Solwaraspora sp. WMMA2065: one gene and its partner. The protein of the gene in region 2 interacts with the protein of the main gene of each other region in a pairwise test. Links are inferred from orthologs where the notes say so. Each region holds a gene or a part of one and is shown on either strand. Other genes may lie near its edges. The genes, in order: O7610_RS22830 and recA.

The links.
Region 1: the proteins of recA (region 2) and O7610_RS22830 interact in binary tests that used the Bacillus subtilis proteins (3 or more experiments, as listed by UniProt). The link is inferred for Solwaraspora sp. WMMA2065 from one-to-one orthologs.

The regions. Positions count from the first base shown.
Region 1 is NZ_CP128361.1:5,001,169-5,016,686, reverse strand. What follows is about bases 4,113-7,022. They hold O7610_RS22830 (DNA-processing protein DprA), read right to left. Parts: upstream 5,998-7,022; coding sequence 5,227-5,997; downstream 4,113-5,226. Other genes in these bases: O7610_RS22820 (hypothetical protein), read right to left, coding at 6,672-7,001; O7610_RS22825 (DUF433 domain-containing protein), read right to left, coding at 6,016-6,669; O7610_RS22835 (hypothetical protein), read left to right, coding at 4,657-5,145; O7610_RS22840 (hypothetical protein), read left to right, coding at 4,514-4,660; O7610_RS22845 (NUDIX domain-containing protein), read left to right, coding at 4,197-4,517. Also shown: DISARM system helicase DrmA, read right to left, coding at 1-984; O7610_RS22860 (hypothetical protein), read left to right, coding at 1,256-2,221; O7610_RS22855 (hypothetical protein), read left to right, coding at 2,218-3,276; more of O7610_RS22850, read left to right, coding at 3,371-4,112; O7610_RS22815 (helix-turn-helix domain-containing protein), read left to right, coding at 7,140-8,036; O7610_RS22810 (DUF397 domain-containing protein), read left to right, coding at 8,033-8,239; O7610_RS22805 (hypothetical protein), read left to right, coding at 8,845-9,678; O7610_RS22800 (hypothetical protein), read right to left, coding at 9,779-9,997; O7610_RS22795 (Imm1 family immunity protein), read left to right, coding at 10,047-10,475; O7610_RS22790 (Eco57I restriction-modification methylase domain-containing protein), read right to left, coding at 10,495-14,631; DISARM system SNF2-like helicase DrmD, read right to left, coding at 14,631-15,518. UniProt on the Bacillus subtilis protein: Protein that helps load RecA onto ssDNA during transformation. Binds cooperatively to circular ssDNA, is able to bridge different segments of DNA. Favors the loading of RecA onto SsbA- or SsbB-coated ssDNA and formation of RecA-DNA filaments.
Region 2 is NZ_CP128361.1:388,983-404,367, forward strand. The notes cover bases 747-3,523. They hold recA (recombinase RecA), read left to right. Parts: upstream 747-1,500; coding sequence 1,501-2,547; downstream 2,548-3,523. Other genes in these bases: O7610_RS01770 (MFS transporter), read left to right, coding at 747-789; O7610_RS01775 (DUF3046 domain-containing protein), read left to right, coding at 800-1,000; O7610_RS01785 (regulatory protein RecX), read left to right, coding at 2,553-3,272. Also shown: more of O7610_RS01770, read left to right, coding at 1-746; rny (ribonuclease Y), read left to right, coding at 3,790-5,568; O7610_RS01795 (amino acid ABC transporter permease), read right to left, coding at 5,605-6,636; O7610_RS01800 (amino acid ABC transporter permease), read right to left, coding at 6,686-7,393; O7610_RS01805 (glutamate ABC transporter substrate-binding protein), read right to left, coding at 7,493-8,383; O7610_RS01810 (amino acid ABC transporter ATP-binding protein), read right to left, coding at 8,468-9,220; O7610_RS01815 (hypothetical protein), read left to right, coding at 9,384-9,881; tRNA (N6-isopentenyl adenosine(37)-C2)-methylthiotransferase MiaB, read left to right, coding at 9,919-11,418; O7610_RS01825 (pectate lyase family protein), read right to left, coding at 11,519-12,871; O7610_RS01830 (DUF349 domain-containing protein), read right to left, coding at 13,272-14,480; O7610_RS01835 (class III extradiol ring-cleavage dioxygenase family protein), read left to right, coding at 14,746-15,385. UniProt on the Bacillus subtilis protein: Multifunctional protein involved in homologous recombination, DNA repair and competence.

The DNA of each region.
Region 1 (15,518 bases), 4.6 Mb from region 2 along the record:
ACCGGCCGGACCGCGTGCCGTGCCTCTGGCCGGGGCGGCCGGCGGGGTGGCGGCCAGCTCGGCGAGGCGTTTCATGTCGAGCTCGACGGCGGCCAGCTCCGGCAGATCGGGGTCGGTGTCGGCGGTCGGCACGTCGGTGAACGGCAGTTCGTGTACGGGCACCGGGCAGGTGCGGATCCGGTGGGCGCGCAGCGCGGGGTCACCGCCGGCTGCCGGGTCGGCCCGCACGGCGGTGCCGTGGCCGACGGCGTACTCGGGGTGGAAGCGGTAGGCCATCGCGAGCCGGCGGCGTTCGGCCTGGTCGGAGGCGTCGCCGCCGGTGATCTGCTCGGGTCGGGGCCAGAAGACCGGCTGGTCGCCGTCGCCGGTGGCGGACAGCTCCACCTGGAAGATCCAGGAGCTGGCGTCGCGCCGCGCGCCGGGCCGCTGCCGGTTCTCCAGGAACAGGGAGATCAGCCAGCGGCCGTCGCGGCGGCGGGCCCGGCCGCGTACCACGATGTCGGGTTGGTCCGGGTCGGGGGCCTGCGGCGGCAGCGGGCCTTCGGCGAGTACGACGATGATGGTGCCGCCGTGGCTCTGGCGCTGCCAGACCCGGCCGGCGTGTTCCTCGCGCTGCGAGGTGGCCCGGTCGTAGCGACCCCAGCCGCCGGTGACCCGCAGCGCGGTGGCGGCACCGTCCACGGTGGCGGTGAAGCCGAGCGCAGACGGGGCGAGGCTGGGCACGTTGGGCGCGCTCGGCTCCGGCTGGCCCTCCATGATGTCCGGTGCGCTGGCGTCGGAGAGCTCGTCCTGGGTGTCGGGCTCGACGGCCTGGCCGTTGGGGGCGAGCCGGCCGAGCAGGTAGCGGTCGAGCGGGCTCTCCTGGGTGCCGAACTCCTCGTCCGGCCCGTCGAGCGGCCCGAGCAGGTCGGCCAGGACCAGCGCCTGCAGCTCGTCGCGGATCACGCCCGCGTCTGGTCTGCCGAGTACGCCCGCCTCACCCATGCCCGCCACCGTAACGGCTCCCACCGAAACCGTCCTCATGCGATCGACTGCACCTGCCGACCGGAAAGCGTGATCACTTGAGTACTTTGACCGTCCGGCAAATGTCGATCATGAGCGAACTGAAGATCAATATCGCCCGCTGAACCTGGACCATCATCCCGATGTGGACAAATCAAAAGGCCATGACTTCGCGCCACGGTGCGCCGCCGTACGGTCCTTGGCCGTACGGCGCTACTGTCGTCATCTCGCGATCACGAAGGAGGGTCAGCCATTGGAGGCGCGGCTGTTGCCGATCAACGCCCTGCTCGGGCTGCTGACGGCCGGTGATATCACTCCGCCCGTGCTGGCTCAGGCAGGATTTCGCCCAGCCGGGCTGGAAATTCCCGCCAGCGGCGACGCCGGCAATGCCGTCATCGATGCCCTACTGTTCCACGAGGCCAGCAATCATCTGGTGCAGTGCGAAGCGAAGTCCGGTGCCAACATCGAGGTGCGGCAGGCTTTCGCATACGCGGCGATGGGCCCTGAGTCGTTGGTGCAGGCCGCAGGCGTGACTCTGACGCACCGGACCCCGCCGACGCTGGAGACGCTATACATCTGCTTGTCGAAGCACGCCAGCCGGATCAGCCTGAGCCTGGAGAGTGCGGGAGTGTCTGCGCCCCTGCTTGCGGTCGCTCACCGACGCGTCGACCTGCACAACAGGGAGCATGCGTCAGGACTACTCACCAGGGCTCTCGGCGAAGGCGTAGACCTGGCCGGCCCACCACCTTCGATCATTCCGTTCGACCCCGACTCTCCGGTAGAGGTAGCTGAGGAGTACGTCCTAGCGGCGCTCGTCGCCATGCTCACGCACAGAGCACCAGCCGTCACAATGACTAGCCTTACCGAGCGGGTCGCCCCCTACTACAGCATCTACGGACAAAAGGCGCAGACCGGACTCAGGCGCCTCGTCACTCAGGCTGCTCGAAGTGTCGCCGACCGCGAGCCTGCATGGTTCGCGTTCGAGCGACGCACAGCGACTCGATCCGAAGACCGTATCCAGTTCAGGAAGACTCCTGAGGATCTTCATCACAGAGGCCGCACCACCTCATATCAAAGCATCGGAAAGGTGACCAAAGGGATCAAACGCCCAGGGCGCGCCGAGATTGATGGACAATTGGACCTGCTCCAAGAGCTAGAGGTCGCGGATACTGGCCTGGAGGAGTCGCAGGAGGAAGACGAGCAGGGAGGTGGATCTTGACCGCACGGGCCGCCATGGCAGATGAACTTGCACTGAGCCCTACCTCACCCACCAAGACGTTCGTCGTGGAGGCCCATGTAGAGGATCCGTTGGAGTGTCTGCGTGGGCTCACCGGCTCCGGCCGGGTCGAGGAAAGCACCGACGCCTTCCTCTTCAAGGTCCACACCGAGTTCGGCTATTTCTGGGTAGATCAACTCAACCCCAGATTCTGGAGCCTGCACACGGACATGCCGACAAAGAATGCCGGCTCGTTGGTCAACGGCTGGGTAGCCAACCGCCGTGACCTCGACTGGATGTGGCTGCCCTCCGATCATCTACGGCACATGTGGCCGAACGCCCAGACACGGCGCGTGCGTACCAATTTCAAGGGTACGGCTCTGCTCGGCTCTGCCGGAGCCGAAACCGAGGAGCTTGGGTTCCAACTGTCTGGCCGCAACGCAGAGGCGTTCCTTGACTTCCTCTCACGCAGCGACTACCGCGACGCCGTTCCGTTCGATCGGATCGAGAGCCATATCGATGACCCCGACTTCGGTGGAGTACGGGAAGCGGTCAGCAGGATGGGCAAGTTCGTCGCGTCCGGCGACTCCTTCCCACTGCACCTCGCCTTCGTCAGCCGGGCCGTGAGCCGGTACAGCAAGCTGGTGACGCTCTGTGAAAGCAAGGCCATCTCCTGGTCGGCCCTTGGCACCGAGGATGGCGGCGGCAACGTGATGGGCGGGCCGATCGCCATCCGATTCAGCAAACAGATTCATGATCAGGATGCCTTCCTCAGCGAACTGTTCTCATCGAGAGCGCCGTTCCGGCTCTGGGGCCGCCCAGCCGTCACCGCTGACGGCGTCGCCGAAGTCGCCGCCGTGGATCTGCACGTGGGCCAGCAGTTGCGGATCGATGTCGGCAACGACTGGATGAGGATCTACCTGGAGAAGGGCGGTTGTGGCAACACAGTCGCCAGACTGGTGAGCAACCTGCAGCACCACTTCGATGCCGCGCTCCAGATGGTCGACCCCGAGCTTCAAGCAGCCATCAGCCCTCGCCCCCTGGCCAGCACCGCCTAAGTTATTCATTCACGACCCGTTCGCCCGGAAGGCTGACTCGCAGCCCTCGCTCAAGTGGAAGCCTGCTGGCACTCGTTCCGAGGATTGGAGCAAGATGAAGGTTCGGGATTCGGTCACCACTGCCGGCGGGGCCAGGTCCAACGAGGACCGGGTGGGCCACGCGGGTTCGCTGGCCTGGGTGATCGACGGTGCCACCGATCTGTACGACGACGCTGCCCTGCCCGCAGAGCGTGACGTGGTGTGGCTGGTCGACCTGGTCGGGGCGCTCCTCACAGAATCCGGGACGGACGGTTATCAGGGCAGCGGCGCCGACCTGTTGGAGCGGATCGCCGTCGAGGTGCATCGGCAGCAGGAGGCGTACGGCTTCCCGTCGGACCGGATGCCGCCGGCCTGCTCGATCGGCCTCTGCGTCGACCAGGGCGACGACTTCGAGCTGACCCGTATCGGCGACGCCACCGCTGTCATCGACGGCGACACCACCCGTGTCCTCGCCACCAGCTACTTCGACGGGCGCGAGGCGGCAGCGGTGCGGGCCCGCGAAACTGATCCGGCAAAGGTCGTCGCGGCCATGCAGCAGCGACGCCGGCACACGATGACCTCCGGTGATGTCGAATCGGTCTTCTCCGGCCACCCGCAGCGCCGCCTCGTCCCGCACCAGATCACTGCGGACTGGGCAGGGACCAGCCACATCCTGCTCTGCACGGACGGCTTCGCCCGGCTGGTCACCGACTATCAGCTCTACCCCGGATGGTCCGAGGTCGTCGCCGAGGCCCGGGAGCGCGGGGTGGCGTACCTGGAGAAGCTGATCCGGCAGACGGAGAGCGACCCTGCCGTCGGCGGTGACCGTTTCAAACGCGCCGACGACGTCGCCGCCGTCCTGATCTCCGCAGGCTGAGGCCGTACGGATGGGAGCCTCTGCCGTGTCCGACCGGCCGCCGTACCTCGTCGAACGCAACCCGGGCTACTTCGAGTACCAGTTGCCGATCTCGGTGAAGCTGGTCGTCGACCACCATGGTCGGGTGCCGCTGCTGAAGAACGAGCGCGACGAGTGGGAGCTGCCCGGCGGCAAGCTGGAAGTCGGCGAGTCACCGGAGCAGGGCGTCTGCCGGGAAGTCGCCGAGGAGCTGGGCCTGACAATCACCGGCGTGCGGATCATCGACTCGTGGGTGTACGAGATCACCCCGCTTCGGCACGTCTTCATCGTCAGCTTCGGTGCGGTCTACACGGGTGAAGAAGAGTGATCTACACCGACGAGCACAAGGAGCTCGGGGTCTTCGGCTACGACGAGGTGCCCGACCTGCATATGCCGGCACCGTACAAGGCGACGATTTCCCGCTGGCGCGACCTCGTCCGCAGTTCGACGTCACCCATGCGTTCGACATGATCCGGCGGAAGGGCTACCCCCGCTGGGGTAGCCGGCCCGCTCGGGTGTTCCTCGCCGTCATGTCGGCCGCGGTGTGTTTCGGCTGTACGTCGAGTCCGCCGGTCTCCGTCGCCGAATCGGACCCGACGCTGCTCGTTCACGACGTACGACGTGGTGGCGACGACGCGCAGATCGACGGATACCTGCGCCACCTCGCCGACGACGACTGTTTCGTCCTCGAACCGGACGCGACGACCGGGCAGGACGGGATGCGCAACGTCGCTGTCTGGCCGCCCGGCACGAAGGTGTGGCGGGACGGTGGGCAGGTCGCCGGGGTCGACGTACCGGGCCGGGAGCCGATCGCGATCGGCAGCCGGGTCGTCGGCGGTGGCGGCTACGCCAACCCCTCGACCAGCGACCTCGACCTGCCCGATGTCGCCCCCTACTGCCTGACCGGCGGCGGCGAGTTCGCCATGCTGCACACCATCACCAGCGTCACGCCATGAACGACAGGATCTCAATCGACCAACCGGCTCATGGCTTCGCCGCACAGGCGCTCGATCAGCAAGAGCTTCCGCTACGGCTGTCTACTTGAGTGGGAGCCGGTTGAGGATGCCGTCGACGGCTTCGATCAGCTCTGCTGTGCAGCGTACGACGTGGACGCCCGGCCTGTTGGCCAGGGCTTGCGCCCACTGGCTTTGCAGGGCATGGCTGGTCAGGATCACCGGCCAGCCATGCCCGAGGGCAAGGCGAGCCTGGATCCGGGCACCGCTGGTCTCGCCAGCTTCGACGATGAGGGTCGCTACCGCGTACCCGCTCATCACCGCGTTGCGCATCGGGAAGCTCTGCCGGGTAGGGCCGGCGTCGGGCCGGAACTGGCTGACGACCAGGCCGACTTCGGCAATGTGGTCCTGCAGCCGTCGGTTGGCCGACGGATAGTAGTTGCGGATGCCGGTGCCGATGACCGCGACGGTCCGGCCACCGGCTGCGAGGGCTGCGGTGTGCGCAGCGGTGTCGATGCCGTGCGCAAGCCCGCTGGCGACCGTCACTCCCCGGTTGACCAGCGACGCGGCTACCGATCGGGCGATGACCAGTCCGCGCTCGGACGCCTTGCGGCTGCCGATGACGGCGATGGCCCGGTCGTTGGCACGCAGCCTGCCACGGGTGAACAGCAGCGGAGGTGCCTCCTTGATGCCGCGCAGCTGGGCGGGGTAGCTGTCGTCGGAGAAGGCGTGTACGCCGATCCCGTCCGCCTGCCATCCGGCGATCTCGTCGGCAGTGGCGGCAACCAGCTCAGCACCGGAGCCGGTCACGGCCGGAAACAGTGTCTCGGGCTGACACAGCGTTCGGTCGGGCATCGAACCTCCCACATCCAGTCAACGGCCGGGGCGGGTGCCGGACTCGTAGGCCAGCGCCCAGGCAACGTCAGCCGGGGTCAGGGCGTACATCTCGGCGATCGTCTCGGGGTCGGTGCCTGCCGCCTGGTGTTCGGCGATGCTCTCGGTGCTCACCCCGCCGATGGCGGGCCGGCCGAAGCGCACGTCGGGCCGGATGCGTACGGGCGAGTCGGGGCTGGGGTCGGGTCGGTAGCTGGCCGCGGAGTCGCCGGCCCAGCCGACTCGCCGGTGGAAGGCCGCTGCCTGCGGGGTCAGCGTCAGGCGGTCGCCGGTCGTCACGACGAGCCACCAGCGCGGATGCAGGCTGGCGGCGGCCTGGACTTCCCAGACGACGGCGCGTCCATCGGTGAAGACTCGCCGGTCGGCGATCGGGTGCGGCACGCCGAATTGGTCCCGGAGCAACGCCAGGAAGATCGGCAGCCCGCTCATCGACACACGATGCGCCTGCCGGTGTTCCCGCAGGTAGGCGGCTTCGACGAACTCGGCCCAGTCGAGTATCCGCCGACCGGGAGGGCCGGCTCGGCTGCCGGACGGGTCGGACCGCCGCTGGCGGCCGTCGGTGACGGCCAGCCAGCGGCGCAGGGTCGACGGCGGTACGCGGAGCAGCCGGGCCGCTGCCGCTTCGGCGTACACGGCTATTCGGCGGCGGGTACGAGGACTTCCGAGCCGGACCAGTTGATGTCGAGGTTGCCGAGGTCGCTCTCGGGTTGGTCGTCTTCGTCGAGGGTGCTGAAGGCAGCGTGGTAGCAGCCGAACCCGTGGCCGCCAGCGGTCAGGGTCGCGACCGCCCAGCCGCGCAGGTTCTCCCCCAGCTTCTCCGGCTGACGCGGGTCGACGGCGACCCGGATGACTCCGAGCAGGTCGTACGTCTGGTCGCGCGTGCCGGCGTTGTCGATGCGGCACAGCGAGAACCCGTACCGCTCCCCTTCCTCCTGCTGGTAGATCAACTTTCCGAATCGGTACACGGGAACCTCCTCGTTTGCGGCGGAACTGCCGACCGTGACTAGCATCAGGGAAGTCGTTTGTTATATCAACCCCCTAGTCTGTAGCGACTTCCTGAAGTAGGCTCACCCTGCTATCCGGTCCTGTAAGGAGTGAGAAACATGATCCAGTCACCGACGGGCCAAGAGGCAACCGACGGCGCAGACGTCTCGCCCACCGTGCAGGCATGGGAACTCGGCATCAGGCTGCGCCAGCGCCGCGAAGAGCTGGGCATGACAGCGGTAGCCGCCGGCAAGGCGACCGGCATCGCCCAGGCGTACATCTCGGGCGTAGAAGCCGGCCGAGTCAAACTGCCAGCCGGCCGACTGGCTCAACTCATCGAGATCTACGAGATCGACCCGGAGGACGCAGCCGAGCTGGAAGAGCTGCGGGTGGGAGCAACCCGTCGCGCCTGGTGGCACCAGTACTCCCAACTCTTCCCCGCTGACTTCCTCCGCTTCCTCGGCTACGAAGCCGGCGCGGATCACGTCCGCAGCTACGACAACGAACTACTCCACGGACTGCTCCAGACCGAGGACTACGCCCGTGCCGTGATCCGTGGCGGCAACACCTACGTCCGGCTGACCGAGATGACCAGGCGAGTCAAGGCGCGCATGGCACGGCAGGCTCGGCTGACCGGCCCCAACCCCTTGAACGTGAGCACCGTCATCAGCGAAGCGGTCCTCCGTCAGCAGATCGGCGGCCCAGCGGTCATGCACGACCAGCTCAACCACCTGGCCAAGCTGGTATCCACGCATCCGGATCAGATCCGGATCAGGGTCGTGCCGTTCACCGCCGGAGCACACCCCGCGCTCGGCGGGCCGTTCCAGATCCTCTCGTTCCCATCGCCCCGGCTGCCTGACCTGGTCTGGCAGGAAGTCCTGACCTCCAGCGACATCATCGACCAGTCCGCTCGCGTAGCCGACTACACGATGACCTTCGCTGAGGCTGAGGAACGCGCGTTAAGCTCGCAGGACTCACTCGCGCTGATCCGCCAGATAGCCAAGGAGATGGGATGACCCCGCAGGTCGGCACCCCAGACCGGGACTGGTTCACGTCGTCGCGCAGCTCCAACAACGCCGCCTGCGTCGAGGTTCGCTTCGCTGGCGACCAGGTGGACGTACGCGACACCAAGGACCGCACCGGCCCGACCCTCGCATTCGACGCCACCACCTGGACCAGCTTCGTTACCGGCCTCAAGCACGCCCCCACCCAGCCCTGACCTCTGCCAGGCTGGGCTGCCATACCGGACTCCATGATCGGATGCGCTCCATCTGAAGCACGCTCAGCGCGTCGCGCAGATGCGGCGTATCCGATCGTCAGCCGACGTTGGCTCTCCGCTCACGGCGTCACCGCCCGCTCGATCCACTCGTCACAGCCGACTACGCAGGCGCCCTCGGGCTAGCTGAGCGGCACCAGTGCATCCTGGCGCACAAGATATGTTTTGCCCGGGTTAATTCACATATACCATCAAGTCTTGCCAGAACAGGTACCAGCATCTCATATGGGTGAATTCCGGGCCCTTGAAACAGCGGTCCACCCGCGAGTCGCGCATCAGCGTCACGCAGAGAGACAACGATAAGTCGTCAATCCGACAAGTCGATCTCTTGTAGGCACTCAACCTCTGACCAGGGCGTTTGAACGAACTATCTGCTATCACAACGGCGATGATCGTTGTACACACCGAATGGCCAAGTCAGGTACGATGAGTGCCGGCGCAGGACCGGTCTGCAAAGCACCCAGGACCGGGCCACTCGTTCAACTTCAAGTCGGTATCGAACCGATGCGCCGGTTGTGAGATGCAAGCCGACATGGAGGTTCTGATCCGTGCAGGCAACCGACGAGCGCGCAAGGCAGCAAGGACGACTTGCACTGGTTTCCGTCATAGCAACCGTAATTGGCGCGGCAGCTGGCGTCGCGCAGTGGCTAACGAGCATCGGCGCATGGGCCGTAGTCGTCCTCGGATTGGTCGGGCTTGCCGCTACGTCTTGGTCCCTCAGCAAGGTGTGGCGTGACCGCCAGGCAATTTTCGCCACGTTGCTAACCTTGCTTCTCGTTGTCATCGCCGGGGTCACCGGGGCAGCGATCGACCGCATCATCAGCCCGAACCGTCCGCTACCAACCTCGACCGATCCGCCTCCAACAGGACAGGGTTCACCCAGCCATTCCACCTCGCCGCCAGGGACCGATCGACCCGCCACCACGGCACCTGTGGACTCGACAGCTCCTGCCTCGCAGATCCCGACTGGTGAACCTCCCGTAATCGTATACGAATGGAAGGAGCGATGGAGCGACCCGATCCAGCTTCGGTTTCCGGGCGGCATCGACTTCGACTACCTGCCACCGCCCGGCCGCGCGGGATTCGGTGGCGATCTCAAGACGTCGCGCGACGGCAGCGATATGCGAACGTATAACAGCGGCAAGTTATTGGAGTGGGGCAACGAGGGCGAGCCGTCGCCGCAGCAGTGCTACGAGTTGACCGCGCGCAGCCCGGCGGGACAGGATTCGCAGTACATCAATAATCCCCAGGTGGGTAGCTGGTATTGCCTGCTGACCTGGAACGGATCACTGCCCGGCCGCATCGTTGTCTTCAGGGTGACCGAGGTAGTCGAGGGAGGCTTCAACCTCCAGGCAACGGTGTGGAACCGCGACGGCGTGTGACATCGGCTAGTACTCCAGGGTGGATTCATCAGGCAACTGCTCCGCGCTTGGCGTGTAGCGCAGATGGAGCGCATCCGATCGGAGGCCGATCCGCATCCGATCACGACGTCAATGCCCGCTCGATTCGCTCGCGAAGGCCGGCTGCGCGTTCATCCTCGAATTGGCTGAGCAGCGCCAACGCCTCCTGCCGTACCGGTAGTGCTTCTGCTTCGCGGACGGTGGCCGCGAGTGCCGTCGCCAGGTTGTGCAGCGCGACGGCGGCTTGCCATGCGTCGCCGAGCCGGCGGTTTACTCCGGCTGCCTGCCGGTGGAAGTCCACCGCTTCCTCCGACCTGCCAAGGTCCTGATACACAGGGGGGTGCCAGCCCATGGTGGCGCTAGAAGTATGGTTCGACCAGGTCCCGAAAAACGACTTCGGTCCCGGCGATCCGGTGATCATCGTGGACAATCTGGCCGACCTTGACAAGCTGATCGAGCACGTCCTGACCGTCACAGCAGGTCGGCAAGTCCCCTCCGTTGTTCAGGCAAACATTCTAGGGGCATCCGGCTTGCCCGTAATCGAAGCCGGGATCAGCCACGACCGAGGCTTCATCTCATACACGGATCGCAGCGGCGGCTTCCTCTCAATAGGGGTCACCAGCGGCAGCAGCGAGGCCACCTACGACTACATGGGAAACGAGCACATCGTCCCCGACAGCGCCGAAATCCCACTGAGTAAGGTCCGCCAGTGGCTGGCCGATTTCATCGCCACTGGCGGACCATCAGCCACCATCCCGCTCATGCCCGACGCAAGCTAGCGCCGGGACCGAATCGTTCTCAGAAGAGGGCGTCGGGGCGGGGGAACAGGGCGTCGTCGAAGGCAGGGGGAAGCGACTCGGATTCCGCTGACTTCCGGGGTCGCGGGACGGACTTGGTTGACTTGCGTGGGGTGCGACGTGAGCCGGAGTGCAGGCCCTTGCGGACTTCTTCGGCGTAGCGCTTGTGGTTGAGCTCCAGCAAGCGGTCAAGGATCTCGACCTGCACCGCCGAGTCGATCGTGAAGCGGATGCCCTGCCGGGTCTCGTGGAAGCCGTGGTTGAGCCGCAGGTCCGACCAGCCGTACGCCTCGGCAACCGCCTCGTCGATCTCGACGTGGATTTCGCGCAGCCGCCGGATGTCCGCGCTGGTCACGCCCTCGTCGTGGACCAGGTTGTAGAGCTTCGTCAGCCCCAACCCCCGACCCAACATCACCGACCGCCGGTACGAGTCCAACTCCTCACCAACCCGATCCATCCGGTCCGTCAACTCGGGCTGCGGGAACGTCTCAAAACCATCGGACGGCGTGTAACGCGCATCTGTCCGAAGGCTCGACTCACCTTTAACTGTCCACCACAAGAAGTGGAAGCCGCTAGTAAGTAGAGCTAGTCGCGCCACACGGTCCGTTGCAAACAACACAGCCGCCTCGCTGATTACTTGATCCGTCGATACAAATGCAGGCAGTCCTGTCCTACTGACACGCGTAATCGCGAGGACGCGGTCGAGCCCTTCGATGGCCTCGTACAGGTCGAGAGCCGGCCGAGTAAAGCGCCACCAGATTTCGCGCCTACGCCGATCGCTGTTAGCTGCCCGGAAGGGTTTGACTTCACGTTCGACGATAGCGAAGCAGTCTGGGTACTGCTGGGCGCGTTCGATGGGCCAGTCGTGGAAGTTGATGACCCAGCGGGTGGCCGAGCAGTCCGGGCTGGTGTTCAGGTCTTCACCGTTGAGGTAGGGGAAGAGGACGTCCTTGTTGCGCGGGTCCTTGGCGATCAGCGCCTGCGCCTGCTCCGGCTCCAGCAGGAAGCCGGTACCGAGGACGTACGAGCCGATGAACGACTGGCCGGCGTTGGCGGCGAGGCGGTGCGGGTTGCCGGTCACTCGGGACTCGGCGTCGAGCGACGGAGTGATGCCCCGCACCTTGCGGCCGTCGAGGATGCGCTCCTCACCGCTGCCGGCGTGCCCCACCCAGAGCAGCGACACCTCCAGCGAGGCGGTGCCCGGCCACGGCTGCGACTTGTTCGCCCGGTAGATCGTCCAACCCATGTCGATCGCCTGGTCCAGGCCGACCTCGCGGGTGTCGCCCTGGGCGATCGTGTTCGTGGCGATCAGCCCGACCCGGCCCTTCCCGGTCACCGCCAGTTTGCGCAGCAGGAAGTACGAGCACAGGTCGGCGCTGCCACGTCGACCCCGGCCGACCCGCTCCACCAGATACTCGCGAAGGTCGACACCGATCGATCCGGTTAGCCGCTGCCCGCCCACGAACGGTGGGTTGGCGATGACGGCGTCGAAGCCGGCGTGGTTGATGACCTCGGGGAACTCCAGCGGCCAGTGCAGGGGGCGGATCGGGGCGGGGCGGCTGCCCCGCAGCCAGCCGCTGATCGTGTCGGTCAACTGCCGGGTCTGCTCCGCCGACGCCTCGTCGTGCAGCACCGCGTACACCTGGTCGCTGATCGCCGACAGCCGGTCGTCGTACTTGTGCTCGGGATCGTCGTCGGGGTCGTCGTCCGGATCCCACGGGCGGCGCTGTGCCCGTACGGCGGTGGACAGCGCCGCGCCCACGACGGCGTCGGCGGCCAGCCGCAGCCCGTCCCCCATCTGCTCGATCAGGCCCAGCTTCGCCGCCTTGTCGGCGGCGTCACGGGTGTCCTGCACCACGCTCGCCTCGATCTGCTCCCGCAGCTCGGTCATCTCGGCGACCAGTTCGTGCAGCCGGTCGGTGACCGAGCCGTAGAGCCGGGCGTGCAAGGATCGCCCCTGCTCCGGGTCCAGGTGAAAGGCGGTCAGCTGGTCCAGCGAGGTGATGCCGACCAGCGAGTCACCGCAGCGCAGCGCATGGTCGAGGAAGCCGAACGGTCGTCCCTTGGCCAGGGTGACCAGCCACAGCGACAGCTTCGCCAACTCGACGGCCATGTCGTCGCGGTCCACCCCGTACAGGCAGCGGGCGGCGACCATCCGGCGGGCAACCAGCCGCAGCTCCTCCTCGGTGCGCCCGTCGGCGGGCAGGTCGGCCAGCTCAGCCGGCAGCTTGTCGCGCTGCCAGGCCCGCACCACCACCTCGGCCAGGTAGCGGCAGGCGGCCACCAGGAACGCGCCGGAGCCCATCGCCGGGTCCAGCACCTTCAGCTGCAGCAGCTCCTCCGCGCTCTTCGCCCGCCACACGCCTTCCTCGGCGACACCCTGCGCCGGACCGGGCGCGAAACACAACGGCGCCAAGGTGTGCCGGACGACCTCCTCGGCCAGCTCCCTCGGCGTGTAGTGGGTGCCGGTGGCGCGCCGGTCGCCGACCTGGGTGAACAGCACCGACCCGGCCGGGAAGATCGTCGGCAGGCCGCGCAGGTCGGTGCGGAGCAGCCCCCAGTACGGGCGGGCCCGCTCGGCCAGGTCGGCGTCGTTGTCGCAGGCGGCGTGCAGCGCCGCCACCTCGTCCGGCCGGGGTGTGCGGGCCAGCGCCCTGCTCACCTGGCCGGCGGTCAGGCCGCAGCGTTTCACCAGCCAGCCGCGGAACTCCGGCTCACCGAGCGCGGCCTGCTCGACCAGCTCGGTCAGCGGCAGCTCCGGCTCCAGTTTGCCGACCAGCCCGACGTGCGGCTGATCCACCCGCAGGCAGGAGAAGTCGAGCAGTCCTTCGTAGACGTGGCCGATCTGCTCCACCCCGAGGCTGGAGTAGCTGAGCTGCTCGGCGGCCTTGCCCCGGTGGCGCAGCACCAGCAGCGCGTCCAGGATCTCCAGGATCACCCGGTCGGTGACCGCCGCCCGGTGCAGCCAGCCGAACCGGGCCGGGTCGAACAGCGACCCGCCGTGCGCCGGGATCATCAGGTCCGGGTGGGTGCAGCCGCCGTGCACCGCCGCGAACAGGGCCAGCAGCCGGGGCCAGGCCGCCGCCCGCCGGTCGGTCACCTCCTCGCTGTACAGGTCCCGCGCCAGGCTCAGCTGGGCGTGCAGCGTGGTCGCCGCGTACGCCTCCTGGTAGAGCGGGTCACCGAGCGGCAGCAGCCGCTGCTCCTCGGCGTACAGCAGGAAGACCAGCCGCATCAGCACCGTCAACGCGCCCCGGTAGATCTCCCGGTCGGCGACGTCGCGTAGCAGTTCCCCGCCGGATTCGCGGTCCAGCCGGGCCAGTTCGCCGACGAACAGCTCCACCGCCCGGCGGACCTGGTCACCGAGGGTGGTGGTGACCTGGGTGAGGGCGTCGGCGCTGCGGACGAACAACCCGGCGAGGCTGGTCGACGCGGTGCCGTCCGGGTTGGCGGCCGGCGGCAGCACCCGGCTCGCCGCCAGCAGGGTGGCGAACGCCCGCAGCAGCAGCGGCTCCTCCAACCACAGGTCGGCGTCGAAGACGGCGACTCCGGTGGCGGTGCCGGGGCGGGCGTGCACCAGCGCCCAGTGCTGGCCGTTGGTGAGCAGCGCCACCGGGGTACGGGTGTCGCGGCACAGCTGTGCGGCCTGCTCAGTGGGTGCCGGCCGGTCGCCGGCCGGCCTGGTCAGCGGGGTGTCAGCCGGCAGGTGGTAGACGTGCAGCCGGGCGGCCCGGCCGCCGCCGGGCTCCGGCCCGTACATGATCCAGTCGGGTCGACGGCGACGCCGGTCGGCGCCGGCGAGGATCTCCGACGGCAGCGCGGTGCCGTCGCCACGGGCGCTGGCCGGGTAGCGCAGCAGCTCGGTCAGGATCAGCTCCACCCAGGCCGGGGCGAGCAGGTCCGGCGGGGCGTCGAGGATCTCACCCCAGCCTTGGCGGATTCGCTGGCGGACCTCGTCGGGCACGGTGTCCAGGCCGTCGGGCAGGGCGACGGTCAGCACCGGCACGGTCAGGAACGGCCCGTCCGGGCCGAGCAGGCCGAGCCATTCGGCGTGCTGTTCGTCGGCACGTTGCGGAGCCGGCCGGTACGGGCGACGGCCGGCAGTGGCTGCGGTGGCGGTGCTTCGGGTGGACGGCATCAGCGGGCACCTCGGGCGAGGGAGGCGGGCACCAGACAGGTGACGGCGGCGGGGAACCAGCGGGCGGTCGGGTCGGCGTAGCGGCGGCGCAGCGCGTCGGTTTCCCGCTGCCGCTGCGCCGGGATGTCGCGCAGCCGGTTCCGCAGGGCGTCCCGGTCGGCGTGCAGTTGTTCGCGTTCCAGCTCGAACAGCGACGGCTGTTCCCAGGACGGCGCGTCGTCGAGGCGGGCCCGGATGTTGGCCGCCAGTTCGTCGAGCACCGCCCCGATCGCGGTGACCTCCTCGGCGCAGCGCTGCTCCAGCAGGCTGTACAGGCTGCGTTTGCGCTGGTCGGCGCGGACGGCGAGGGCCCGGCTGAGCGGCTCGGACAGCGTCGGCCACAGCTCGACGAGCTGGCCCAGCATCGGCTCCGCCGGTGTCTCGTCGGTGGCGGCGGCGAGTAGCGCGTCCAGCTCCTCCTGGCGGGCGCGGGTCAGTTTGCCGGCGACGATCGGCCCGCCCGCGGTGATGATCTCCTCGTGCAGTCGGGTGCCTTCCGTGCCGGTGATCACCACCCGGCCGTGGGCGATCAGCGCCGGGCTGCGCAGCAGCTCGCCGGGGACGATCCGGGCGGTGACCCGGTGCAGCCGCTTCCCGGTGCCCGCGTCGGGGCCGGTGCCGGCACCGGAGGTGCTGCCGCTGGACCCGCCGCCGGTCCGTGACCACAGTTCGGCGCGCAGCAGCCGCAGGCACATGCCGACCAGCCGGTGCCCGAGGTGCAGCAGCACCACGTCGGTGCGGCCCTTCGCGGCGTCCGGGTCGAACGTGACCGGCCTTTCCCGGCCGGTGACCGGATGCAGCAGCCCGTCGGTGCGGGCCGTCGCCCACGCGCCGGGCAGCTCCGGCAG
Region 2 (15,385 bases):
GCCAGCGGGGTCGGGCTGCCGCCGCTGGCCGGCCCGTTCGCCGTCAGTACGCTGGCGTTCCTGCTGGCCGCGCTGCTGGTGCTGGTGTTGTTGCGACCGGATCCGCTGCTGACCGCCCGGCGGATCGCCGGCCCCGCTGCGGCGACCGCCCCGGTGCAGTCCGGCCGGGCTTCGCAGGCCAGGTCCGGCCGAGGCCTGCGGGCCGCGTTCGTGGTGGTAGCCGCCCGGCCCGCCGCGCGGCTCGGGGTCTGCGCCGTCGCAGTCGGCCACCTGGTGATGGTCGGGGTGATGGCGATGACGCCGGTCCACATCGGGATGGGGCACACCGGCGGTGATCTGTTGCGCACCGTCGGGCTGGTGCTGAGCCTGCACATCGCCGGGATGTACGCGCTGTCGCCGGTGGTAGGTTGGCTCACCGACCGGGCCGGTCGCCGGCCGGTGATCGTCGGTGGGGTCGGGCTGCTGCTGGCCGCGTGTGCCGTGGCGGGCACCGCCGGCCACGACCCGGTACGCCTGGTGATCGGGCTGGTGCTGCTCGGGCTCGGCTGGTCGGGCACCATGGTCGCGGGCTCGACCCTGCTGTCGGAGTCGGTGCCGGTCGACGTCCGTCCGTCGGTGCAAGGCCTGTCGGACCTGGTGATGGGTCTGGCCGGCGCGTTCGCCGGCGGGGTCAGCGGAATCATCGTCGGGCTGTCCGGTTACGGCGTCCTGACGTTGCTGTCGGCGCTGGCCACGGTGCCGCTGCTGGGGTTGGTGCTGCGCCCGGTGCCGGCTCCGTCGAAGCAGTAAGGAGGCAGGGATGCGGTTGACGGACTTCTGGGGCCGGTTGGACGAGGCGTTCGGGCCGGCGTACGCCCGCAGTATCGCCACCGATCAGGTACTGGCCCAGTTGGGTGGGCGCACCATCGCCCAGGCACTGGCGGCGGGTGAGGAGACGGCGGTGGTCTGGCGGGCGGTCTGCGCCGCGTATCCCGACCGGGTCCCTGGCCGGTTGCGCTGATCGCGAGCCGGTCGAGCTGGGATTCACGACCTGTTGATTACGGTACGCCTCAGTCAATGCGCATAGTGTCACTGTCCCGGTTGTCGGGTGTTGGTTGGGCTCTGATGTCACCGGTGCATCAGAGCACCGGTGACATCAGAACTGGAAGTGTCTCGGGGCAACCGGAGTCGGCCTGTGTGTCGCGCGTCGCTTGTCGGGTCGGTCGTACTCCTGTCGGCTGGTCGTGCCTCCGCTTGACGGGGTACCTCTGCTTGGCGGGCGTGCGTTCGCGTAGCTGAATTCACTCTTTGCGGTCCAATGGATGCTTTGGGTGGTGAAACTCGTGGGCGTGTCTGGTTTTCCACTCGTACATCTGTTCGGCTATTGTCCACAGCTAGGTGCTCATCCACAGGTTGCGGCCCGTCGGCTGTTTTCTGTCGGACCCAGCGCCTAGCGTGACCCGGGTGACGAGAAGCTCGGCCAGGACGCCTGGGAAGTCGGCGAACGTAGGGGTGGCAGCAATGGCGGCAGTGCCAGACAAGGAAAAGGCGCTCGATCTGGCGCTGGCTCAGATCGACAAACAGTTCGGCAAGGGCTCGGTGATGCGGCTGGGCGAGCGGCCGGTGATCCAGACCGCAGTGATCCCCACCGGCTCCATCGCGCTCGACGTTGCACTCGGCGTCGGCGGCCTGCCCCGGGGTCGGGTGGTCGAGGTCTACGGCCCGGAGAGCAGCGGTAAGACCACGGTCGCCCTGCACGCGGTGGCCAACGCCCAGCGTTCCGGCGGCATCGCGGCGTTCATCGACGCCGAGCACGCGCTCGACCCTGACTACGCCAGGGCGCTCGGCGTGGACACCGACGCCATGCTGGTCTCCCAGCCGGACACCGGTGAGCAGGCGCTGGAGATCGCCGACATGCTGATCCGCTCCGGCGCGCTGGACATTATCGTGATCGACTCGGTCGCGGCCCTGGTGCCCCGTGCCGAGATCGAGGGCGAGATGGGGGACAGCCACGTCGGTCTGCAGGCCCGGCTGATGAGCCAGGCGCTGCGCAAGATCACCGGTGTGCTGAACAGCACCGGCACCACCGCGATCTTCATCAACCAGCTGCGGGAGAAGATCGGCGTGATGTTCGGCTCGCCGGAGACCACCACCGGTGGCCGGGCGCTGAAGTTCTACGCCTCGGTGCGGCTCGACGTGCGACGGATCGAGAGCCTCAAGGACGGCACCGACGTGGTCGGCAACCGGACCCGGGTCAAGGTCGTCAAGAACAAGGTCTCCGCGCCGTTCAAGCAGGCCGAGTTCGACATCATGTACGGCAAGGGCATCTCCCGGGAGGGCTCGCTGATCGACGTCGGCGTCGAGCAGTCGATCATCCGCAAGTCCGGTGCCTGGTACACCTACGAGGGCGACCAACTCGGTCAGGGCAAGGAGAAGGCCCGGGAGTTCCTCCGGGAGAATCCGGACGTGGCGGCTGAGATCGAGAAGAAGATCCTGGAGAAGCTCGGCGTCGGCGCGCTCGGTGCCGACGAGGCCGGCGGGCCCGAGCTGCCGCCGGTCGACTTCTGATCCGGATGGCCGGGCGACGACGCGGCGCACGGACGGGCCGGGGCTGGGATGCGGCTCCGCCCCGTCCACGCGCCTCCCGTGCCGGCCGCAGCCGGCCGGCCGACCCCACCGCCGGGTTCGCAGACCCCACCGCTGAGCGCGACGGCCGCACCACCGGGTCCGCCGCGGTCGGCGGTGGGCAGCCGGTGGACGAGGCGCAGCAGGCCCGCGACATCTGTCTGCGACAGCTCGCCGTCCGCCCTCGGACTCGGGCGGAGCTCGCCGCAGTGCTGCGGCGACGCGGCATCTCCGAGGCCACGGCCAGTTCGGTCCTCGACCGGTACGACGAGGTCGGGATGATCGATGACGCGGCGTTCGCCCAAGCCTGGGTGACCAGCCGGCACCACGGTCGAGGGCTGGCCCGGCGCAACCTCGCCGCCGAGTTGCGTCAGCGTGGCGTGGATCCACAGACTGCCCGGGACGCGCTGGACGGGCTGGACGAGTCGACCGAGCGGGCCACCGCGACGGAGCTTGTCGAGCGCAAGCTGCGTACCGCCCGGGGTGCTCCGGACGTGGTGTTCCGACGGTTGGTCGCGATGCTTGCCCGCAAGGGTTACTCGGCGGGGGTAGCTGTGCCGGTGGTCCGGGAGGCACTGGCCGTCCGGTCCGCCGAGGCCGCCCAGTTCACCGACGCGGTGGATGCCGAGGCACTGATCGGCGAGGTTCCCGACCCGGATGCTGAGTAGCCCTGGTCCACCTGACGGGACACCATCCCCTGCGGGATGCGCCAAATTTCCGACTCATCCCGGCGCGTCCTGAGCGCGATATGCTGCCTGTGAGTGGGCCGATGCCCTACGTTCCGTTGTCGGTCTGATCATGACTTCTTGACCGAACGGCCCCTCGCGACCTAGCCTCGCGTTACAGACGAACAACCGACCCGTCGCAGGCTAACCGCACAACATAGATCGCATAACAGTACGGCATCACTTCGCAGCAGCAGTTCAGTAGCCAGACATGCCGCAACCGGACAGGCCGGTCCGGCGGCGACAGCACGCACAACGGCCGCTTTCGCCGTGATCGTGCCCGCACCCACGTCGGTGCTGTCTGGTCGTTGGTCAGCCGCCACGGTCGGGTGTTCCCATAGCCGTGGCCGGCGCCGGAGCGAGAAGCCTCCGGGAAGGCCGACGGCGGACTGGAGGCGGTCGTGGCGCAGCGCAGGAAGCCGGCGGGACACGCGAGTGTCGGTAGGCTCGGAGGGTCGGCATGACCGGGCTGGAGTGGATGCTCTTCGCCGCGGTCGTCGTGCTCGCCGGCCTGGTGCTCGCCGGCCTCGCGCTCGGTGCCCGCACGCTGCGCCGGCTCACCACACCGGCGGCCGCGACGCCGGTTGAGGAGGACCCGGCTTTCGTCGCCGCCCGCGACCGGCAGGAACGCTCCCTCGCCGCGCTGCGTACCGCGGCCGACGAGGCGTCCTCCGCCGTCGAGCAGGCCAAGGCCGCCGCCGCTGCGGCCCGTACCGACGCCGCCGCCGCCAAGGCCGAAGCGACCGCCGCCCGGGCCGAGGCCCGTCGAGTGCTCGACGCCGCCCGGGCCGAGGCGGACACCATCCTGGAGCGGGCCCACCGGCAGGCCGAGACCGAAGCCGAGCAGGTCCGGGCAGCGGCCCGGCGCAGCGGCGAGCGGGAGATCGCGATGCTCTCCCGGGCCGTCAAGGAGCAGTCCGCCGAGCTGGACCGGCGCGGCCAGCGGATGGACGAGCGGGAACGTCAGCACGCCGAGGAAGCCGACCGGGTCGCCGAGCGGGACCGCCGGTTGACTGCCACCGCCGCCGAACTCGCCGAGCGCAAGGCAGCCCTGGCCGCCCGGGAGGCGGACCTGACGGCCGCCGAGGAGCGATGGCAGCGCGAGCTGGAGCGGGTCGCCGGGCTGACCGCCGAGGCGGCCCGGGGTGAGCTCGTTGAAGCGATCGAGGGCCAGGCCAAACGGGAGGCGGCAATCCTGGTCCGCGACATCGAGGCCGACGCCCGCAACACCGCTGACCAGCGGGCCCGGCACATCGTGGTGGACGCCATCCAGCGGGTCGCCAGCGAACAGACCGCGGAGAGCGTGGTCAGCGTCCTGCATCTGCCCGGCGACGAGATGAAGGGCCGGATCATCGGGCGCGAAGGCCGCAACATCCGGGCGTTCGAGTCCGTCACCGGGGTCAATTTGATCATCGACGACACACCCGAGGCGGTCCTGCTGTCCTGCTTCGACCCGGTACGCCGGGAGACCGGCCGGCTCACCCTGGAGAAACTGGTGCTCGACGGCCGGATTCATCCGCACCGGATCGAGGAGGTCTTCGAGACCGCCCGGCAGGAGGTGGAGCAGCTGTGCCACCGGGCTGCCGAGGAGGCGCTCGTCGACGTCGGCATCACCGAGATCCACCCTGAGCTGGCCACCCTGCTGGGCCGGCTGCGCTACCGGACCTCGTACGGCCAGAACGTGCTCAAGCATCTGGTGGAGACCGCGCACATCGCCGGGGTGATGGCCGCCGAGCTGCGTCTGGACGTCCCGCTGATCAAGCGGTGCGCGTTCCTGCACGACATCGGCAAGGCGCTCACCCACGAGGTCGAGGGCAGTCATGCGCTGATCGGCGCCGACCTGGCCCGCAAGTACGGCGAATCCGAAGAGGTGGTGCACGCTATCGAGGCACACCACAACGAGGTGCCGCCGCAGACCGTCGAGGCGGTGCTCACCCAGGCCTCCGACGCGTGCTCCGGTGGTCGTCCCGGCGCGCGGCGGGAAAGCCTGGAGGCGTACGTCAAGCGGCTGGAGCGAATCGAGGAGATCGCCGCCGGCAAGATCGGCGTGGAGAAGGTCTTCGCCATGCAGGCCGGCCGGGAGATCCGGGTGATGGTCAAGCCGGACGACGTGGACGACATCGGTGCCGCGGTGCTGGCCCGCGACGTGGCCAAGCAGATCGAGGAGGAGCTGACCTACCCGGGGCAGATCCGGGTGACCGTGGTCCGCGAGTCCCGGGTCACCGAGATCGCCCGTTGACCGGCCGGACGGCCGGTCAACGGGCGGGCCGTCCGGTTAGCTGCTGCCTGACGTAGCCGTGCCGCCGGTAGTGGCGCTGCCGCCGGTGCCGGCCGCAGTCTGTTGGCCGGCCACCGTCGACGCCGGTGCCGCCGGCGGCTGGGGTGTGGCGCTGGTCCGCCGGCCCTGAGCCAGCCGCCGCTGCACCGACTCGGCGAGCTTGGACAGCGCGTAGTTGACCGCGATGAACAGCACCCCGATCACCAGATACACCTGGATCGGGTTACGCAGGTTCTGGATGATCGTCCGGCCGACCAGCAGCGTCTCCTGGTAGCCGATGATGAAGCCCAACGAGGTGTCCTTGAGCACCACGATCAGCTGGCTGATCAGAGCCGGCAGCATGATCCGGAACGCCTGTGGCAGCAGGATCATCCGGGTGGTCTGGAACGACGTCAGCCCGATCGCGGCGGCCGACTCGCGCTGCCCCGACGGCAGACCCTCCATCCCGGAGCGCAGGATCTCGGCGATCACCACGCCGTTGTAGATGGTCAGACCCAGCACCAGGTACGGCAGCATCTCGTGGCCGAACGGGAGGACGATCTCCAGGCCGAGGTCCGGCAGGCCCCGGGCGACGAAGAAGATCGTGATCACCACCGGCAGGCCGCGGAACACCTCGACGCAGAACCGGGTCACCAGGTTCAGCAGCCAGCTCAGCGCCCGCAACGCCAGCGCGAACGAGGTGGCGAGCCCGGTGAACCGGCGGCGCAGCAGCGCCTTCAGCTGGATCCGCAGCACCGCCAGCGCGGTGCCGAACAGCAACGACAGCGCGATCGCCAGGCCGGCGGCGGTCAGCGTGGCGGTGACCCCCTCGCCGAGCAGTGTCCAGACCTGACCGAACACCTCGTTGCCGGGGTCGATCAGTGGACCCCACTTCTCCATGGTGAACTGTTCGCGTTCGGCCAGCGGCCGGTAGACCAGGAAGTACCCGGCGGTGACGGCGGCGAGGGCCGACAGCACGCTGACGATCAGCGTGACCCGTCGGGCCCGTGGTCCGGGGGCGTCGTACAACACGCTCTGCTGCTGGCTCATGGCGTGGTTCCTCCGGTGACGGCTGCGGCGCTCGCGGGGGACGGGGCGGTCATCTGGCCACCGCCCGGTGGGCCTCGACCCGGTCGAGCAGCAGCCCGAGCGGCACGGTCATGATCAGGAAGCCGATCGAGATGCCGACGAAGACCGGGATGATCGGCTCGCCGAGGGCGCTGGTCAGGTTCTGCGCCGAGTTGGACAGGTCACCGACCACCCCGAAGAAGCCGGCCAGCGCCGAATTCTTGATCATGGCGATGATGACGCTGCCCAGCGGGACGATCGCGGCCTTCCACGCCTGGGGGAGTACCACGTACCGCAGGTTCTGGGTGAAGGTCAGGCCGATCGCGCGGGCGGCCTCCGCCTGACCGGGCGGCACCGCGTTGATCCCGCTGCGGATCGCCTCGCAGACGAACGCACCGGTGTAGACGCTCAGCGCGATGATCGCGAACCGGAAGTACGGCAGGTCGATGCCGAGCCGGCTGAACACGATGCTCAGCCCGGGGATCCGCAGGAAGTCGGCGTTCGACCCGAGTGCGGGCAACCCGAAGGCCGAGAAGAACATCACGACGGTCAGCGGCACGTTGCGCAGCACCGTCACGTACGCCCCGCCGAGCCAGCGTAGCGGCGGCACCGGTGAGATCCGCAGGATCGCGACGAGCGTGCCGATCAGCAGCGCGCCGGTCGCGGACAGCAGACACAGCTGCAGGGTGAGCCAGAAACCTCCGACGAAGACGTCGAAGTGGTCGACGAGCACTCTCACACGAAAGACCCTTCTGCGAACCGTCCACCTGGGCGACCGGCCGGCCCGGAGCTGACTGCGCCGGGCCGGCCGGGATCGATCAGGGGCGACCTTCGACGGTCAGTAGCGGTCGACCGCGGGACCGGTCGGGGTGTTGTCGTCGAAGGCACCTGCGGTGGACTCCCACGCCGCGGCGTACGAGCCGTCGTCGTAGATCTTCTCCAGGGTGTCGTTGATGAAGTCGCGGAACGCGTCGTCGCCCTTCTTCACCCCGATGCCGTACGGCTCCTCGGTGAACTGCTCACCGGCCAGCTTGAAGTCGCCCTCGTTGTCGGCGATGAAGCCGAGCAGGATCACGTTGTCCGTGGTGACCGCGTCGACCTGACCGCCGCGCAGCGCGTCCACACACTTCTCGTAGACGTCGAAGAGCACCAGCTGCTCGCCGACATCCGCCAGGTACTCCTGGATGTTCTCCGCCGGCGTCGAACCCTGCACCGAGCAGATCTTCTTGTCCCCGGCCTCGAACGACTCCGGCCCGGTGATCGACTCGTCGTCGGCGCGGACCATGATGTGCTGGCCGGCGACGTAGTACGGGCCGGCGAAGTCGATCCGCTCCTTGCGGGTGGGGTTGATCGTGTAAGTGGCAACCACGATGTCGACCCGGTCCTGCTCCAGCAGCTCCTCGCGGACCGCGGACGGCGCCTCGACGTACTCGATGTCGTCGGCGGCGATGCCCAGCTCGGCCGCGATCAGCTTGGCGATCTCGACGTCGAAGCCGGCCGGCTCACCGTCGAGGCCCAGCTTACCGAAGCCGGGCTGGTCGAACTTGGTGCCGACGGTCATGGTGCCGGCCTCGCTCAGCTCGGCCATCGTGGTACCGGCCTCGAAGCTCGGCGTCGCCACGTCGGGGTTCTCACTGCCGGAGCCGTCCCCGCCGCTGTCGCCGCAGGCCGCCATGGACACCGCCAACGCGGCAGTTGCGGCTACCGCCGCCATACGTGACATACGCATTGCTCAGTTTTCTCCTTCACGATGGGAAGCCCGCCGGGTCGCGGCCGACTCCACGTTGGATGAAACTCGTCCTCGAGCGGGATGTCAGTGGGTGAGGATCTTGGACAGGAAGTCCTTCGCCCGGTCGCTGCGCGGGTTGGTGAAGAACTCGGTGGGCGGGGCGTCCTCGACCAGCTGCCCGTCGGCCATGAAGATGACCCGGTTCGCGGCGTGCCGGGCGAAGCCCATCTCATGGGTGACGACGACCATCGTCATCCCCTCGGCTGCCAGCGAGGTCATCACGTCCAGCACCTCGCCGACCATTTCCGGGTCGAGCGCGCTGGTCGGCTCGTCGAACAGCATCGCCTTGGGCTGCATCGCCAACGCCCGGGCGATCGCCGCCCGCTGCTGCTGACCGCCGGAGAGCTGGGCCGGGAACTTGTCCGCCTGGTTGGCGATGCCAACCCGGTCGAGCAGTTGCAGTGCCCGCTCGCGGACCACCGACGCCTTCTCCCGGCGTACCTTCATCGGGCCGAGCGTGACGTTGTCCAGGATCGTCCGGTGCGCGAACAGGTTGAACGACTGGAACACCATGCCGACCTCGCTGCGCAGCCGGGCCAGGGCCCGGCCCTCCGCCGGCAGTGGTCGGCCGTCGAACAGGATGGTCCCGGAGCTGATCGGCTCCAGACGGTTGATCGCGCGGCACAGAGTGGACTTGCCGGAGCCGGACGGCCCGATCACCACCACCACTTCACCACGGTCGACCGAGAGGTCGACGTCCTGGAGCACGTGCAGTGGACCGAACCACTTGTTGACTCCGCTGAGCACGATCAGCGGCTCACTGGTTGTCACCGTCATGCACCGTCCCTGTCCATGCACCGTCCTAGTCGTCACGATCGGTCGAGGTCACCTCACGTGGTCCCGCCACTTTAGGCGGCGTGATGTGTCGGAAGGCAACTCAAATGGTCACGGAGCGGTAACACAGCCCACGTGCCGGCTGCTGTCCGGGCAACATGATCGTATGGCGATTGCACCGTTCTGCACCACGCTGTGGAACTGGTCCGTCGACGGACCGCTCGCCCCAGGTCAGATCCGAGCCACCCTCGCGGCCATCATCGGTCGTCCGGTGGTGTCGCTGGGTGGGGCTTCGGCGGAGCGGTTCCCCGACGGCGTGGTGCTCTGCGACGTCTGGGACGGGGCCGGGGACTTCCCGGTGAACGTCGACTGCTACGCCGCACCGGTCGACCCGCCGGAGCACCGGGTCCTCGCCGCGTTCGCCCGCCGGACCGGACGTCGCTGCGTACTCGCCGACGACACGCTGGACGCGACCCGCCACCTGCTGGTGTCCCCGGACGGCACGGTCCGTCCGGTGCACCTGGACATCGAACCGACCAGCGTCGGTGACCGCCGCACCAACCTGCGGCTGTGCAGCCTGACCGACCCCGGCTGCCGGGCCGGGTTGTTCTGCGGCGGCTCGCGGTGGGGGCCCGACTCGGTGGCTCCGACACTCGCCGCGTGATCCCGGCGGCGGGCGGCCGGCTACGCTGTCTGATGTCATGACTACCAGCGCAGCACACGCCCGCCACCCACGTACCTACCAGGTGCGCACCTACGGCTGCCAGATGAACGTGCACGACTCCGAACGGATCTCCGGCCTGCTGGAATCGGCCGGCTACGTCCGGGCGGGGGAGTCCGACGATCCGGACGTCGTCGTCTTCAACACCTGCGCGGTGCGGGAGAACGCCGACAACCGGCTGTACGGCAACCTCGGTCACCTGCGACCGGTCAAGGAGAAGCGGCCGCAGATGCAGATCGCGGTCGGCGGCTGCCTGGCGCAGAAGGACCGGGGCGAGATCGTCCGCCGGGCCCCCTGGGTCGACGTCGTCTTCGGCACGCACAACATCGGTGCGCTGCCGACCCTGCTGGACCGGGCCCGGCACAACTCCGCCGCCGAGGTGGAGATCCTCGAGTCGCTGGAGGTCTTCCCCTCCACCCTGCCGACCCGGCGGGAGTCGACCTACGCCGGCTGGGTGTCGATCTCCGTCGGCTGCAACAACACCTGCACCTTCTGCATCGTGCCGTCGCTGCGCGGCCGGGAGAAGGACCGTCGGCCCGGCGACGTCCTCGCCGAGGTACGGGCCCTGGTCGACGAGGGTGTGCTGGAGGTCACCCTGCTCGGCCAGAACGTCAACTCCTACGGTGTCGAGTTCGGTGACCGGTTCGCGTTCGGCAAACTGCTGCGCGCCTGCGGCGGGATCGACGGGCTGGAACGGGTCCGGTTCACCAGCCCGCACCCGAAGGACTTCACCGACGACGTGATCGCCGCGATGGCCGAGACCGACAACGTCTGCCACTCGCTGCACATGCCGCTGCAGTCCGGTTCGGACGCCGTACTGCGGGCGATGCGCCGCTCCTACCGCGCCGACCGCTACCTCGGCATCATCGACAAGGTGCGGGCGGCGATGCCGGACGCGGCGATCACCACCGACATCATCGTCGGTTTCCCCGGTGAGACCGACGCCGACTTCGAACGCACCCTCGACGTGGTACGGGCCGCCCGGTTCTCCTCGGCGTTCACCTTCCAGTACTCGAAACGCCCCGGCACCCCGGCCGCCGAGATGCCCGGCCAGTTGCCGAAGCCGGTGGTGCAGGAGCGCTACGACCGGCTGATCGCCTGTCTGGAGGAGATCACCTGGGCGGAGAACCGTCGGCTGCTCGGCCGGACGGTCGAGGTGCTGGTCGCGGTCGGCGAGGGCCGCAAGGACGGGCGGACCGGGCGGCTGTCCGGCCGGGCCCGGGACGGCCGGCTGGTGCACTTCGACGCCGGCCCGCTCGCCGGGCGCATCCGTCCCGGTGACCTCGTCGAGGTGGTCGTCAGCTACGCGGCTCCGCACCATCTCAACGCCGACGGCGAGCCGGTCGCCCACCGCCGGACCCGGGCCGGCGACGCCTACGAGGCAGGGCGGACACCGCGTACCGGCGGGGTGCTGCTGGGGCTGCCGACGGTGGGTGCACCACCTCCGGCGACACTGGCCACCTCGGCCTGCGACCGCTGAACCCTGTCAGCCGCGTCTGACCCGGGTGCCGTCAGCTGCTGATCCGGCACCGCGCCGTCTCCCGGCCGCACCACGCGGCCGGGAGACGGACGTCATCGGGTCAGAGGCCGATCTTGCCGGCGCCGGCGCCGTTCGTGACGACGGACTTCACCTGGCTGGCGGTGGTCAACGAGTAGGAGTACGGGATGCTCGCGACCCCGCCGGCGGTTTCCGGGGTGCCGGAGTTCACGAAGTGGTTGTTGCGGGCGACGAGGGTGCCCGGGTCCGACGCGGCGTAGCCGACGTGCGTCGGGTCGTCGACGTTCTCGAAGTAGTTGCCTTCGACGAGAACGCCGGCGTCCATGGTGGAGGCGACACCGTAGTCGTTGTCGTAGTAGTAGTTGTTGAACACGTGTACCGGGTTGCCGAACCGGACCCGCGGATGCCGGGAACCGGAGCCGTCGAACCAGTTGTGGTGGTAGGTGACCCGCAGGTGACCGCGGTCCTGGCTGGCGTTGTTGTCCGAGTGGCCGAGCAGCATCGACTTGCTGTGGTTGAAGACGCGGTTCCACGACACCGTGATGTAGTCGGAACCGCGCTTGATGTCCACGGCTCCGTCGTACCCGTTGGTGAAGCTGTTGTGGTCGACCCAGACGTTGGTGGACTCGGTCTGGACGTTGATGGCGTCGTCATTCCAGTTGCGGAAGTTGATGTTGCGGATGATCACGTTTCGCTGGTTGCTGATGTTGAATCCGCAGCCGGAGATCGTGGCTGAGGAGCCGACGCCGACGATCGTCTTGTTGCTACCGACGTTCAGCATGCCGGAGCAGGAGATGGTCCCGGACACCCGGATGACGGCGGAGCCGGATCCGCTGATCGCCGAGGACAGCGCCGAGGAACTGGTGACGGTGGTCGGGGAAGCGTTGCCGCCACCGGTGGTGCCGCCGTTCTGGGTGGCCCAGCCGACCAGGCCGGTCGGCGTCTGGCCGGGTGGCGGTGTGGTCGGGTTGGGCGGTGGTGTGGTCGGGTTGGGTGGCGGTGTGGTCGGGTTGGTGCCACCGGTGCAGGCCACGCCGTTCAGGCTGAAACTGCTCGGTGCCGGGTTGGACGAGTTGTTCCACGACCCGTTGAAGCCGAACGAGACGCTCGCGTTCGAACTGAGGTTGCCGTTGTAGCTCACATTGCGAGCGGTGACGGAGCTCCCGCTCTGTGAGATGTCGGCGTTCCACGCCTGAACGACCTCTTGGCCGGCGCCAAAGGTCCACTGCAGGGACCAGGACGACATCGCGTCGCCGAGGTTGGTGAGGACGACGTTGCCGGTGAAACCGCCCGGCCACTGGGAGGCGACCGAGTAGTCGACTCGGCAGCCGGTAGCGGCGTGGGCGGTGCTTGCGCTGACGACCGTGGCACCGGTGAGGGCGACGGCAGCGACCGCAGTGGTGGCCAGCGCCGTGCGGCGCCGTGCTGCGTGCATTGAGATCTCCTTACGGCATGGCGGGGTGCGTCGCCGGTGGGAGAGCCAGCCCGGTTGGCTCGCAGGTGCGGGTGCTGGCGGTGCACCACGCCGTGGGTATTACAGGACGGATCCCGCTGGACAGGCGGGGAAGCGCTTTCCTTAGCGAAACATAGAAGTATCGCGATGTCAAAGGGGTGTGTCATGAGTAGGCGGTAGGGCGACTGGCCTCCGCAGGGGCCGGCTACCCGGAGAGCGGGGTCGCCGGCTGCCCGTCAAGATCACCAGCGGCATCGGCCGCCGGCCGCTGATGTTCCTGGCGGCCGGCGGCTCCCGGGGGCATCCGCCGTCGAGTTCGCGGTCGGATCCCGCCGGTGTCTTGTGTCTTGTCAGTGCTCTTCGGTCGGCTGCCCGGTTGGCGCTACTTGGCCTGCTCCGCGAGTGCCAGGAACTGCCGCTTGCCGGCAAGTGCCTTCTCCGCCTCGCGGATCCGCTTGGCGTCACCGGCCGCCCGCGCCCGCTCCAGCCGCTGCTCGGCCTCGGCGACCTGCTCGCGCATCTGAGTCAACAGGGGATTGGCCGACGGCTCGGTACGCCGCCACGCCGAGTCCATCGTTTCCCGTACCCGGTCCTCGACTGCTCGCAGTCGACGGTCCAGCCCCGACGTCGACTCGCGTGGCACCCGGCCGATGTCATGCCACTGGCCCTGCACCTCACGCAGCTTCGCCTGCGCGGTACGCGGATCCGCGTCGATGTCGACGGCCTCCAGTTCGGTCAGCAGCGCCTGCTTGCGCTCCAGATTGGCGCGCTGCTCGGCGTCGCGGGCCGAGAAGACCTCGCTGCGGCGGGTGAAGAAGGTGTCCTGGGCCGAACGGAACCGTTCCCACAGCTTCTGCTCCGCCTCCTTCGAGGCGCGTGGGGCGGACTTCCACTCGGCCATCAGCTCCTTGAGCCGGCTCGCGGTGCTGGCCCAGTCGGTCGACTCGGCCAGCGTCTCGGCCTCGGCGACCAGCTCGTTTTTCGCCGACTGGGCCTGCTTGCGCTGCGCGTCGAGGGTGGCGAAGTGCGCGCCCCGCCGACGGGTGAACCCGTCCCGGGCGGCGGCGAACCGCTTCCACAGCTCCCCGTCGGTCTTCTTGTCGACGCCGCGGATCGTCTTCCACTCGTCGAGAATCTCCCGGAACCGGTCACCGGCACTCTTCCACCCGGTCGACTCGGCCGCGAGCTGTTCGGCCTCGACCACCAGCTCGGTCTTGCGGGCCAGGGCGGCGGCACGGGCGGCGTCCCGGGCCGCTCTGGCCTGCGCTGCCTTGTCCTCGGCAAGGGTCGCCAGCTTGTCCAGCCGGTCGGCCAGCGAATCGAGGTCGCCGACCACATGGGCCTCGGCCAGTGATCCGCGCAGTCGTCGGATCGTGCTGAGCGAATGCGTCGCGTCGGCGGCACCGGACTGTAACCGGGCCTCCGTCAAGTCGACCTCGGTCACCAGGTCGGCGAACCGGCGGGCGAAGTGCGCCAGGCCTTCCTCCGGCGCTCCAGCCTGCCAGGATCCGACCGCGCGCTCCCCTTCGGCAGTCTTGACGTAGACCGTGCCGTCCGCATCAACCCGTCCGAAGGAAGTCCAGTCGCTCATGTGCCCATCCTCGTTCTCCCGGCGTCGCAGGATCGAGATGTCCCGATGGACGCCGCCACGGCGCAGTTAGGTTGCGGGTAAGTTTCCCCCGCGCATTGTCACAGGTCCAACCCTGCCTGCGTCGAGCGCCTGTCGCCGACCGTGACCATACGGTGTCCTTGTCGGTGGTTGGCCCACGAGTCGGTGCCAAAGGGGCCAAATTCCGACACTCAAGGTGACCGGTTGGCTGCGTGGAGCGACAGGACTGCGGGCTACCGTGGACGCCGTGCCCCCGCTGCGCGTCGCCTTCTGCCCACACCCGCCGGTGATCGTTCCCGAACTGGCCGGTGGGGCCGCCGCCGAGCTCGACGAGCTGCGGTGCGCCGCCACCGCCGCCGTCCGGTCACTGGTCGACTGCCCCGCCGAGCGAATCGTGGTCATCGGAACCGACGATCCGTCGATGGTTCCCGATCCGTCCACCGAACCCGATCCGTCGATCGTTCCCGATCCGATGGAGCGGATCTGGCGGCCACCGCTGTCCGCCAGCTTCCGACCCTGGGGGGCGGCGGTCGAGGTACCCCTGGGCACGTCCCTGAACCCGGCGGCCGCCGTCGTCGACGCCGTACCCGCCCCCGACGCCACGTCGACCGGTGCCGGCCGCCGCTTGCCGCTGAGCCTGACCGTCGCGGCGTGGTTGCTCGCCCGCGCCGACGTCGACCCCGCCCGTACGGCGGTCGAGATGGTCGCGGTCCCCGCCGGTTCGCCACCCGAACAGTGCCTACGGCGCGGGCGGCTGCTCGCCGGGTCCGCAGCGGCGGGACCCCGGACCGCCGACCGACCGTGGGCGGCCCTGGTGATGGGGGACGGCTCCGCCTGCCGGGGCCTCGCCTCACCCGGCTACCAGGACGACCGGGCGGAACCCTTCG